Regions from separate parts of the Exiguobacterium sp. s102 genome, predicted to be linked through region 3. Evidence: riboswitches for the same ligand, from Rfam matches in the RefSeq annotation. Region 3 holds a riboswitch; each other region holds the start of a gene.
What was found. A riboswitch is a leader RNA that binds a small molecule or an ion and turns the genes downstream of it on or off. The one in region 3 is predicted to bind thiamine pyrophosphate.

Region 1 (4,231 bases), on a different contig from region 3:
CCATGTCGCACAGTCCGGACGCGCGGGCAAGTTTTGCCAGCCGAACCGCTTCTTCCGCTGTCTTCGCCCCCGCCGTGTTCGGTAATAAATGATACTGACTCAAATCAAGCGCCTCTAAAAAGTTCGGTTGACTCGCTTCGAAGATATCCATCCGGCGAACGGAAAAGGTCAGGATGTCTGCTCCTGATGCCTCGACTGCTTGCTGCTGTGTCGTCACGTCGGGGTATTTGCCCGTTCCGAGTAATAACCGCGACTGAAATGTCGTTTGACCAATCGTTAACATGATTAACCGCCTCCTACGAAGTGAACGATTTCAAATGAATCGCCTGTTTGAATGGGTGTGTTTTGGTATGCTGTCCGCTCGACAATCTGTCGATTCTGTTCGATGATGACCATTTTTTCCGTCAAATTGAGATGATGAATCAATCCGTCGATTGTCGAAATCGTTCCGTCAAGCGTATACGGTTGACCATTAATGGTGAGTTGCATTCGTGTTCCTCCTCGATTCATGTAATGAAAACGGACGAAGCTCATATTTCGGCGTGATTCCCGTTACCTCGTCTGCCAGGACGGACGCCGTGATCGGGGCGAGTAATATCCCGTGCCGATGATGCCCGGTCGCGACGAATAGGTGCCCGACTCCCGGGACCTGCCCGAGATAAGGCAATCCGTCCGCTGTTTGTGGACGAATCCCGGACCAGATGTCCACGATTTCCGCTTCTCTGATTGCTGGGAACAGTCGCACCGCCGCCTGCAGGAGATGTTCAATCCCGCTGACGCTGACCCCTGTCGTCTCGTCACCGATCCGTTCCGTCGCCCCGATGATGATCCGTCCGTCAAACTTCGGGACGAGGTACACGTCGTCGCTAAACAACGTCTCGGTCAAGACATGCCCCGGAAGCCGGACGGCGAGGCATTCGCCTTTGACCGGTACCGTCGCGATCTCGACACCACTCGTCGCGAGTAACGCTTCTGATCCCCGACCGCTTGCGACCACGACGTTCCCGGCTTCGCGCTTACCGTTACTTGTCGCAACGCCGACGACGGTCGCCCCTGCCCGGTGCAGTCCCGTGACCATTGTCTGTTCTTCAATCACACCTCCGCGGGCTTTAATCGCGTGACGGAGCGAACGCGTCAACTGGACGGGATCGATTTGACCGACTGAAGCGAACCGGATGTCCCCGTCTGCACGGATCAGTCGAAACGGGTTTTCTTTATAGCCACTATCAATGCCGGTCTCATTAAACAGCTCACGGACGAGGTCGGGATAAAGCTGTCGACTCGCTGCCGCCAGTTGATGTAAGGCAGGGATCAGTTCATGATCCGTCGCAAGCATGCCGGCTGCCGCTCGCGTCGCTCCTTCACTGGAACGATTTTGCTCAAGCACGCGTACCGGTTGTCCTCGTTTGAGCAATTCGTAGGCGAGTGTCAAACCGATTACGCCTGCGCCGACGATTAACGTCTCTGTTGCTTTCATTGATCAAGCACCTCGCGATACGACCGGACTGCTTCGACCGGATTTGCCTGACCGAGAATCCCTGACATCACAGCGATGCCAGCAACTCCGGTCGCGAGGACACCCGCGACATTCTCCGGCTGAATCCCGCCAATCGCGATGACGGGGACTTTTGAAAACGTGACGATTTGCGCGAGTGCCGCTAGTCCGCGCGGGGCGACGTCCTGTTTTGACGCCGTCGCAAAGACATGACCATACATGACGAAGTCGCTGCCCGTCTCAAGCGCTTCCGTCAAGGAGTGGATTGATCGGCCGATTTGTAGCTCGCTGAATTGACGCCGCACGACAGCGACGGGAATACTGCGCGATGTCAACTGGACACTTGACTTCGTCACGAGGGCGACATCGAGCCGGTCATGGACGATTAGTTTTTCACTTGGAACACCGGCGCATACTAGCTCCTCGATCAATTGGACGAGTCGGTCCGCCGACCAACCCGGTTCCCGGATATGAATCATGTCGACATAAGGCACAACAGCCGGCAAGACTTCTAGAAGATGTGTCAGCTCTTTTGTCCCGGTCGTCACAATATGTAACTTCGGACGCATACCTTCTCCTCCTTGCTACACAAAAAGGACCACCCCATGAACATGATGGAGTGGTCCGAAAAATGTCCAGGTAAGACCTGAGACAGGATGATAATCAGAAGCCACTTCCCTCCGCTAGTACGAACTAGATCAGGTTCAAAGGGTCCGGATATTTCCGTCTCAGTCTGCTGCGAGACTCCCCTAGTGTAGAACTATTTAGTGTTGGTTGGTTCATTCGTAGTCTACCATGACCGCTCGCTTGATTTCTAGTCTGACTTGTCAGTTCAGCCGATCCGTGACCGTTTTGACCTGTTCCGTCAATTGTTCACGCGTTGGAATCAGCTTCGTGTCTGCTAAATCATACGTTTGTTTCAGACGTAAGACACGTGTCACTTTCGCGTCGAGGTCAGCCTGTGATAGTGACTTGTCCTTGATCCCCTGCATAATTGCCGCATGAACATCCGTGTAAGCACCGGCTTGCGAGAACATCGCCATGTCGGCACCACGTTCGAGGGCGAGACGCGAAGCTTGGGCGAGACCATATTGTTTCGTGATCGCACCCATTACGAGGTCGTCCGTCACGATGACGCCATCGAACTTCAACTCTTCACGCAACAGTTGTTGCATGACCGGCTCTGATAACGACGACGGATTGTCTGGGTCGAGCGCCGGGAATAAAATGTGTGCGACCATCACCATTTCCGCTCCGGCATCGATTGCCGCTTTGAACGGGACGAGTTCCAGTTGCTCGAGTTGCGCTTTCGTCTTCGTCACGGTCGGTAAGCCGACATGCGAATCGACGGTCGTATCCCCGTGTCCGGGAAAATGTTTGATGACCGGCACGACATCTTCCGACTTGATTCCCAGCATTAACGGGACACCGAGCCGGGCGACATCATCCGGCTCAGCACTGAGTGCCCGGTCACCGATGATCGGGTTCACCGGGTTACTGTTGACATCAAGAACCGGGGCAAAATCCATATTGAATCCATAAAACCGTGACATCGCACCAAGCGCCTGTCCGGCCTTTTGCATCAATGCCGGATCGTTTTTCTGACCGAGCGTCAGACTCGGAGGTAAATGAAACGTTTGATCCGGGACACGACTGACACGTCCTCCTTCTTCATCGAAGCCGAGGAACGCGAGCGCTTCGTCGTCTTGTGCGTCCTTGATTGCTGCCGTCAAGGTTTTCAGCTGGGCGTCTGACGTGATATTGCCTCCGAGTAACAGGACACCGCCTATCGCGTGATCGTTTAACAGACTTCGGTCCGCGTCCGATAACGTCGTCCCACTGATCCCGATATACAGCAATTGATCGACCTTTTCAGCAGTCGAGAGTTTGGCGAGCTGACGTTTGATGTCTTGCTCCGCCTGGTCGGCAGCCGTCGGTTCGTCAGCGACCGGCTGTTGCTGACTCGTCTTCGGTTCCGGTTTCGTCTCGGTTTGGGGCGGTTCACTCGCGCATGCCGTCAAAAAGCAAGCCGTTAAAAGCACGTAAATCGGTTTCAAAGCGGTTCCTCGTTTCGGACGCCATTGATTGAATAATAGACTTCAATTTCAGCATTCAGTGATTTCGAGACAGAACAGTATTTATCTTTTGATAACGACACGGCCCGGCGGACTTTATCATCCGGTAAGTCGCCTTCGAGACGATAATGAATCGAAATCGTCGTAAAGCGGCGCGGGTGTTCCGTCGCCCGTTCTCCCTCAATGTCCATCTCAAACGAGGTTAACGGTAAACGCATTTTTTCTAAAATGGAGACGATGTCCATTCCCGTACAGCCGGCGACGGCGTGTAACAACAATTCAGTTGGTCGTGGTGCTCCGTTCTCCCCGTTATTTTCAGGTGCTGCATCCATTGCCAGTTGGTGTCCGGACTCCGTCACTCCACTAAAGCCCATCTTGTGATTCCATGTAATCGTCGCTTGCATTTTTCTCACTACCTTTCGATTTTTAGTTCGGTTCGCTTCGCTCTCCTTCATTATAGCGTAGTCTCACCTGAAGAAAATTGACATGCTATTCAAAATAATTCTTCTTTTCCGTTTCCATCCGATTCCCGTTCACCTGACACACGAATCATGCTATTCTGAAAAACGATAGTTTCGCGCTGCTTAGCGCTAGAATTGAGGAATTGATATGTCATCTACTACCCGTTTAAGTAAAACGGACTGGCTTTTAATCGCCACCC
Region 2 (4,231 bases), on a different contig from region 3:
TTTCCTGGTTCGTCCACCGGTCGCAAACATCGATCAAGCGTTGCTTGTCGTCTCAGCAGCAGAACCGGACTTTTCAGCCCATTTGCTCGATCGATTTTTAGTCTTAATCGAAGCAAAAGAGATTCAACCTATCATTATCTTGACGAAGATGGATTTGTTGCAAGGAACAGCGGAAGCAGAAGTCCGGACGGCGATTGCCGGTTACCGACAAATCGGTTATCAGGTGATTGAGACGTCGAGTGAGACGCTAGAAGGGGTAGAGGAAGTCCGCCCGCTACTCAAGGAAAAAACAAGTGTGCTCGCGGGACAGTCGGGAGTCGGAAAAAGTTCATTGTTGAATGCGCTCGATGCGACGCTCGATCTCGAGACGAGCCACATCTCGAAATCGCTCGGACGCGGACGACATACGACGCGTCATGTGACGTTAATTCCGCTTGCAGAGGGCTTGATTGCTGATACGCCAGGGTTTTCGAACCTCGATTTTCCACACGAGATGGAAATCGAAGAATTACGTTGGTGTTTTCCAGAATTCGTCGCACGGCAAGATACGTGCAAATACCGTGGTTGCCTGCATTTAAACGAACCAGGCTGTGCTGTCAAAAAATCAGTTGAGGGAGAAGAAATCATGTCCTCACGCTATACGAATTATGGTATGTTTGTAGAGGAAATCAAGAATCGAGCGCGGAGGTATTGAAATGATTAAAATCGCACCATCTATTTTATCAGCAGATTTCGCCAACCTAGAACGAGACGTTAAAGCTGTCGAGGCGGCAGGAGCAGATTACATCCATTTCGACGTCATGGACGGCCAGTTCGTCCCGAACATTTCATTTGGTCTACCCGTCCTCAGTAGTCTTCGTCAAAAGACGGACATGGTCCTTGACGTTCATTTAATGATCGATCGACCAGAAAACTTCGTCGAAGCGTTTGTAGCGGCAGGAGCGGATATCGTCACCTTCCATGTCGAAGCGACGAATCATGTCCATCGTGTCTTGCAACAAATTAAAGGGGCTGGAGCAAAGGCCGGCGTCGTGCTGAATCCACACACGTCACTGTCGACGATTGAACATGTCCTAGAAGAAGTCGACATGGTCTTGTTGATGACGGTCAATCCAGGATTTGGCGGACAAGCTTTCTTGCCGAGCGTCATGACGAAGCTGAAGCAATTGGCGATGATCAAAGCAGAGCGCGGTTTGACGTTCGAAATTGAAATCGATGGTGGTGTCAACGCGGAAACGGCAAAACTGTGTATCGACAATGGGGCAAACGTCCTTGTCGCAGGTTCTGCAATCTACAATGCACCAGACTATGCGGAAGCCATCACTAGTATTCGAAACGCGGCTCACGTATAATAGAGCCAAGACAATTAAATTTTGACCGCAAGGGGTGTCGCGTCAAGCGGCTGAGAGAAGTGAGTAGACTTTAACCCTTCGAACCTGTTCCGTTCAGACGGACGTAGGGATGTGGCGCACGCAGGCAGTACGGCGTCCGTCGTACTGCCTTTTTGTTGTCATCATTATTTTATTTTTAGGAGGAACACAGTATGAAACGATTACAAATGTTAATGGAGATTGCGATTTTCGCGAGTCTCGGTGTTGTATTTGATTTATTGATTCCGTTCAAAATGCCACAAGGCGGATCCATCAGCTTAGCGATGTTACCGATTTTCGTCATGGCCTTTCGTCACGGCGTCGTTGGTGGTGTCATCACGGGTGCGCTCGTCGGAACGATTCAATTGATGTTCGCTCCGCAAGTCTTGACGGTCGTCCAACCGCTGCTTGACTATACGCTTGCATATGGTGTCGTCGGTTTGAGTGGAGTGTTTGCAGGCCAAGTCAAAAAAGCAGCAACAGAAGGTCAAAAAAAGCGTCTCATGACGATTGTTTTGTTTGCGACCTTGTTAGGTGCCGGTCTACGTTACATCTGTCATGTCATCAGTGGAATCGTCTTTTTTGCAGAGTATGCCAAAGGACCGGTCGTTCCTTACTCGTTCATTTATAACGCGACGTATATGGCTCCGTCGTACGTTTTATGTGGGGTCGTTGCAGGTATTTTGCTTACGACAGCACCACGTCTTTTACGTTACTCCGCTCGCGGTATTTAAAGATGAGAGTTTTAATCGTTGCGGCAGGACCGGCAGAAGACGTCCCGACGCTCGCACCATTCGTGAAAGACAAGACGATGATTATCGGTGTTGACGGCGGGATTGCGACATTAGTGGAGCAAGGACTTGATTTTGATGTGGCAATCGGTGACTTTGATTCGCTCGGATACGTTCCGGATGGTGGATTGCTTCATCCGGCAGAAAAAGATGAAACGGACTTAGAACTAGCGTTACGTTACGCTACCGAACAGGCTGCAGGTGCTGAACTACTCATCTTTGGTGCGACGGGTGGTCGGCTCGACATGACGCTACAGAACGTCTATTTGTTAAAACAATTTCCGATGGCACGACTCGTGACGAAACGTGAGGATGTCCGGTACTGGAAAACCGGTCAGTACGAACTCGCGTCTGAAGGGTATCATTACCTGTCATTCATTCCCCTTGTCCCGTCGAACTTGACGTTACGCGGCGTCAAATACCCCTTGACGGAGCATCCTGTTCCGGTCGGTGGTTCGCTGACGGTCAGCAATGAGTGGGTTGGTGTTGCGCAAGTGACGGTCGTCGAAGGGGAAGTCCTCGTCCTGCGCACGCATGAAAATTGAACTACCTCCACCTACGCTACGCTAAGAGGTGGAGGATTCCTGAGTTATCCGACCTATCGATCGAAACGTTATCAGGCTAACCCCGTCGTCCCGACGGTTGAACGTTAATCTTGTCCGTTTCTTTTGTGCGGATGCCTACTCTGCTTGGTTTTCGCTACTTCGGTCATCCGCAAGGTGAACGTTGAAGATTTTACGTGACAGACGAACTTCCTGTCACAACCCTATATCTTCAGTTTTCAAAGAACGTGACATTTTAATTATCCCTGCTTTTGCTTGTTGTTAAACCAAAAAAATGTAGGGCAATTGACGTGTCGTAAGACACGCCTTGCCCGAAGGCGATTCATCTCCCACCTACGCTGGGCTTCGCCCCAAGACGCTTAGAGGTGGGAGTATTCTCGCCTGATTTTTGATAAAAACGCGATAGACGCGATTCCATCATATCTCGCTGATGCGACCGGGACATGCGTTCTTCAAGTACACGTCATGACGTCATGAACAAAAAGATAGGTATGGCAAACGCCGATGACTCCGTATGTAAAACGGAAGCATCGGCGTTTTGATTTATTAGTCAGTCGACTGTTTAAGTTCAACGGATTCCGGCACCCGGTGTATCCAGGGCCAGATAACAAGTCATCGTTGTTCGTTTTGAAGTGTCGAACTGGCTGCTTGTTGTTCGCTTTTTGCAGCGATATGTTTTCCTTTGACGAAAAGATGGTAACTTGCCCATGTCAGTAGGAAGAAAGGGACGCCGAGATATAAGGCGACGCGTTGATCGGCTTGAAAACCTAAACTGATTAAGACGAGCAGATTGAGTGAGAATGAGAGGATGGGTAAGACTGGGAAGAACGGTGTTTTGAACTTCAGTTCGTCAAGCGTGTGTCCTGCCTTGATGAATTGGCGTCGGAAAGCGATTTGCGAAGCGGAAATCGAGATCCAACCGACTTGTGCTCCGAGACCGGCGATGGATAATAGCCAGATGAAGACGGTATCTTCTGCGAAGAATGCCGTCAATAAGGATAACATCGCGAACAGCATCGTGAACGTTAAGGCGCGCATCGGCACACCCCGCTGATTGACGATGGCGAGTTTCTTTGAAATCATGCCTTCTTGCGACATCGACCAGAGCATGCGTGTCGCAGCATACAGTCCAGAGTTTCCGACGGATAAGAGTGCCGTCAAAACGACGATGTTCATCAAATCTGCAGCATATGGGATACCGATTGCGTCAAATACCATGATGAAGGGACTGCTGATGCCGCTCGCCGATTCATACGGAATTAAAGCCCCGATAATTGTAATCGAGAGGACGAAGAAAATAAACGTCCGCCAAACCGTATTACGAATCGCTTTCGGAATCGATTTTTCTGGATCACTCGATTCCCCGGCAGCGACACCAATCAATTCTGTTCCTTGGAAAGCGAAGTTGACGGCAATCATCGTCGTCAAGACGCCGAGAGCCCCGTTCGGAAACCAGCCGTTCGCCGTGAAGTTCGCGAACAACGTAGCTGGTCGTTCAGCCGCCATA
Region 3 (4,231 bases):
GCGTGTGTTGCAAGCGACAGGTTATCGACAATCACTTGCTTACGGCGTCCTAACGCGGTGCGCGTCAGCGCGAACGTCGTGTCGTGCCGAACCGGAGGACGGTTGTTAGTCACTTTTCGTAACCGCCCCGCCTGGGAAGAAGCGGGGGGCACGGTTTCCAGTTCATACGGGTAGAGGAGCGGCGTCGCAATGCCGCGTCGTTCAAGTTCATCGCGATACTGACCGAAGACATCAAGCGGCGGACCATCGCGTAAAATCGTTCCGCCGTGATCGAAGACGAGCACCCGGTCACTGAACGTCACACAGCGGTCAAGCTGATGTTCAATCAGAACGAGCGTCAACGTCCGGTCGTGATGGAGTTCCTCAATCAGCTGCATCAAAACCCGATGTCCTGCCGGATCGAGTTGCGCCGTCGGTTCGTCAAGCAATAGAATATCCGGCTCAAGCGCTAGGACGCAGGCGAGGGCGAGTCGTTGTTTCATCCCTCCTGACAGTTGCATAATCGGTGTCGTCAGCGGCACGTCCAGACCGACACGTGCCAGTACGGCGTCAATCCGGTCATCCATCTGACTGCGGTCGACTGAGCGATTTTCAAGACTAAAGGCAACTTCCGCTCCGACGGTCTGCATGCAGAACTGGTCGTCCGGATTTTGAAAAAGGATTCCGACCGTCCCATTCGTTTTGCAGTGGCCGCTGACATCGGCTTCGATCGCGTCAGGTAATAAGCCGGCGAGAACATGTAAAAACGTCGTTTTCCCACTGCCGCTCGGTCCGACGAGCAACGTCGTTTCCCCTTCGTGTAGCGTCACCGTCACCTTGTGCAGGACGTTGTCATGTTGCCCCGGATAGCGGACAGACAAGTCGTTACAATGAATCATGCTGCATCCGGCTTCCGCCGCTTACGCCCGATCGCATAACCGTTCAACGTCCCTGTCTTGACGAGCGCATCGACGATGACTTTCGCAAGTAATCCACCGAGCAATGCACCGCTGACGAGTTGAAGGGAAAACGTCAACAGAAGTGTCGTCGTCGTATAGTAGGCGAAACCATTGACGACAAGACTATAGACCATACTACCAATTGCGGCGAACATTCCGGATAGAACTAACGTCATCGTGTTGAACTTCCGGTATCCGAAGAGGGCAAAAGCGATTTCGGCACCGATTCCTTGAGCGAAACCAATCAATAAGGCCGATAATCCGAAGTGACTCCCCGTGAATAATTCGACAGCCGCGGCGACGACTTCTGCAATCAGTGCTGCCCCGGGCTTTTGAATGATGTAGGCGACAAGCGGACTCGCGATGACCCAAATCCCGAACATCCAGTTCGATCCGACCGGTCCGAAGATCGCGGAAATCGGTAACCACAATGTCGACCACCCTAAGTAGAGTACCCCGCAAGCAACCGACAACATCATCATGACAATGATTTCTTTCATTTTCCAACTGTTCATGTTCCTATCTCCCTTTGGCACAACCACCAGACAAACAAAAAGACCGCCCTCTATGAAAGAGAGCGGTCGCTGAATCTGCAAACATGCAGAAAAATTGAACGAATTACCGCTCCACTTTCCTACGCTAGTATGAACTAGATCAGGTTCAAAGGGTCCGAAGTGAATCGTCTCAGCCAATGGGCTCCCCTAGTGGATGTGCATATAGTGTGTACGCTATTTACTGTACCGACTCTACCGACAGTTGTCAATACAGATAAAAACCCTCCGCGAGGGGAGGGTAAGAAAAATTATTCTTTTTCTTTCGTTTGTTCTTCAGTAGAAACTTCTTCTGTCGCTTCAGCTGGTTCTTCAGCATCTGCTTCTTCGAGATCCGCTTCAAGTGTCGATTCGACGACGGCAACGACTTGAATGTCACCTTCCGTAACGATACGGTATTCTTTTTCTTCCGGTAAATCCGAAACCGATAGAGAATCACCGAGGTTAAGATTTGTCACATCGACTTCGACGCGTTCCGGTAATTTATCTGGTGTAGCTGCAACTGTTACTTTAAAGAGTGTTTGTGAAAGATATCCACCAAGTTTTGCACCAGCCGCTTCGCCGACGAGGACGATATCTGTTTCGACTTCTGTTTCTTCATCCATTTTAACAGCGATGAATTCAACGTGCTTGATTGTTGGTGTGAAGATATCCATATCGAGTTTGTTGATCAGTGTGTTGACTTTTTTACCACCGATTTGAAGTGCAACAAGTGCATTCTCACCATGTTCGCGAACGACTTTGATCAATGCTTTTTCGTCAAAGGCAATCGGTGTACTTTCCACTTTGTAACCATACACGACACCAAGAGCTTTTCCTTCATGACGTAATTGCTTTCTAAGTGAGCGTGGGCGTACTTCGCGTTCTTCTACTTTTAATGTTACTGACATGTTCATTTCCCCCTTGAATTTGGTATAGCCCTCAAAAGGTAATGAAGAAAGGAGTGGAACGAATCGTTCCGGATCAAGACGGTGCATCGAATGCTATTTCAAATTGATTTCATAAAAATGAAGATCGAAGTGAGTGGTTAGCATTTCTCTCCCAGGTCATTACGCTGATATTGAGAAACATGTGGTTGTAAAAGCAACTCGCTGATGCGGTGCTATGATAGTTATACCCCCGTAACATTAAAAGCTAAACATCAACCGGCGAAAAAACGATAGCCAGAAACCTGTTCTCCCTAGAGCAGCAACGGTTTACATCATGTAAAGAAATCATTGGACGAAGCAGCTCCCTTAAAAATATAGGCGGTGAACTTCCTCTTATTCAAGCAATTGAACCATCTCATCGACCGATAACGCAAGTGACGCCGGTTGTTCAAGTATGTCCGTCACGAGTGTCGCCTTCCGCTCCTGCAGCTCGATGATTTTTTCTTCGATCGTGCCTTTCGTGATTAATTTAATGACTTCGACCGTCTGTGTTTGTCCCATCCGGTGTGCCCGGTCAGCCGCTTGCTGTTCGACAGCCGGATTCCACCAACTGTCATATAAGATGACGGTATCCGCCGTCGCCAGGTTCAGTCCGGTGCCGCCCGCCTTCAGTGAAATCAAAAACAGATCGACTTCGCCTGCATTAAAACGGTCGCAGCGTTCGAGACGCTCCGCAATCGGTGTATCCCCGCGCAGTTCGAAATGAGGGAGGTGCAACTCATGCAGGTCGTCCCGAATCAAATCGAGCATTTTTGTAAACTGTGAAAAAATTAAGATCCGTTTGCCTGCTGCCCGTTTTTCTTGAATCAAGGCGAGCAACCGGTCCCGTTTCGCCGACCGGCCACGGTAGTTTTCGACGAACAACCGGGGGTCGCAACAGATTTGCCGGAGCCGGGTCAATCCGGCGAGTAACTTCATCCGTTCTTCCGGTTTTGACTGATCGAGATGCTGTAACGTCTCGAGCTGTAACTTTGCCAAGTGGGCGGCATAGAGTTTTTTCTGACCCGCCGTCAGTTCCGTGTACTGATGGACGACTTGTTTCGCCGGCAACTGTTGCAAAACATCTTTTTTCGTCCGGCGCAGCAAAAACGGTTCGACGAATTGTTGGACGTCCCGTGCTGACCAGTCGAGAAACCGTTGCCGGTCCGGCAAGAGTGTCGGGAAGACGACGTCAAAGATTGACCAGAGATCAAGCGTCTTGTTTTCGAGCGGCGTCCCCGTCAAGGCAAACCGCCGCGTCGCCCACAGTTGTTTTAAGCTGACCGTCGTCTGCGACCGTGGATTCTTCAGATGTTGTGCTTCATCAAAAAAGATACAATCGTAATGGATCGTTTGATGATTTTTGATGTCGAGCCGGAGCGACGGGTAGGAGATGATGAGAATGACGTCGTCCGGCAAGTCTTCGAGCTGTCGTAAGCGCGACGCACGACTTCCACTGAGCACATGGACGGTGCGTGTCGGAGCAAAGCGGCGCAGCTCTGCTGCCCAGTTGTAGAGGAGTGACGCCGGGGCGACGATCAAGACACGTGCACTCGGGAGCGTTTCGATATAACCGATGGCTTGAATCGTTTTGCCGAGTCCCATCTCGTCCGCTAAGATGCCATGACAGTCGTGTGCCGCAAGACTCTTGAAGAAGCGGACGCCGTCTTGCTGATACGGCAAAAGTTGTGTCGCGAGCGGTTCCGGTAACGCCAGTCGTTCTGTTTTTCCGGCTTTCATCTCGAGCAATCGTTCCTTCAGTTGACTGTGGACCGTCAAGAAGGCAGCCGGGGTCAACAGGGCCAAGTTCGGCACGGCAGGAACGGTCAATTCC

Region 1: another riboswitch for thiamine pyrophosphate. It lies ahead of KNQ02_RS07930 (thiamine phosphate synthase); the one in region 3 lies ahead of KNQ02_RS14550 (ECF transporter S component).
Region 2: another riboswitch for thiamine pyrophosphate. It lies ahead of thiT (energy-coupled thiamine transporter ThiT); the one in region 3 lies ahead of KNQ02_RS14550 (ECF transporter S component).

What each region holds. Positions count from the first base shown of each region.
Region 1 covers NZ_JACSML010000002.1:565,282-569,512, reverse strand. The annotation lists gene KNQ02_RS07945 (thiazole synthase) at 1-283, opposite strand, end outside; gene thiS (sulfur carrier protein ThiS) at 286-489, opposite strand; gene KNQ02_RS07935 (NAD(P)/FAD-dependent oxidoreductase) at 473-1,477, opposite strand; gene KNQ02_RS07930 (thiamine phosphate synthase) at 1,474-2,064, opposite strand; TPP riboswitch at 2,154-2,256, opposite strand; gene nagZ (beta-N-acetylhexosaminidase) at 2,323-3,552, opposite strand; gene KNQ02_RS07920 (OsmC family protein) at 3,549-3,974, opposite strand; gene KNQ02_RS07915 (MFS transporter) at 4,180-4,231, shown strand, end outside.
Region 2 covers NZ_JACSML010000001.1:737,649-741,879, forward strand. The annotation lists gene rsgA (ribosome small subunit-dependent GTPase A) at 1-694, shown strand, start outside; gene rpe (ribulose-phosphate 3-epimerase) at 696-1,352, shown strand; TPP riboswitch at 1,373-1,479, shown strand; gene thiT (energy-coupled thiamine transporter ThiT) at 1,544-2,104, shown strand; gene KNQ02_RS03570 (thiamine diphosphokinase) at 2,107-2,706, shown strand; gene KNQ02_RS03575 (amino acid permease) at 3,337-4,231, opposite strand, start outside.
Region 3 covers NZ_JACSML010000008.1:50,039-54,269, reverse strand. The annotation lists gene KNQ02_RS14555 (ABC transporter ATP-binding protein) at 1-878, opposite strand, end outside; gene KNQ02_RS14550 (ECF transporter S component) at 875-1,453, opposite strand; TPP riboswitch at 1,553-1,651, opposite strand; gene KNQ02_RS14545 (50S ribosomal protein L25/general stress protein Ctc) at 1,741-2,379, opposite strand; gene KNQ02_RS14540 (DEAD/DEAH box helicase) at 2,752-4,231, opposite strand, start outside.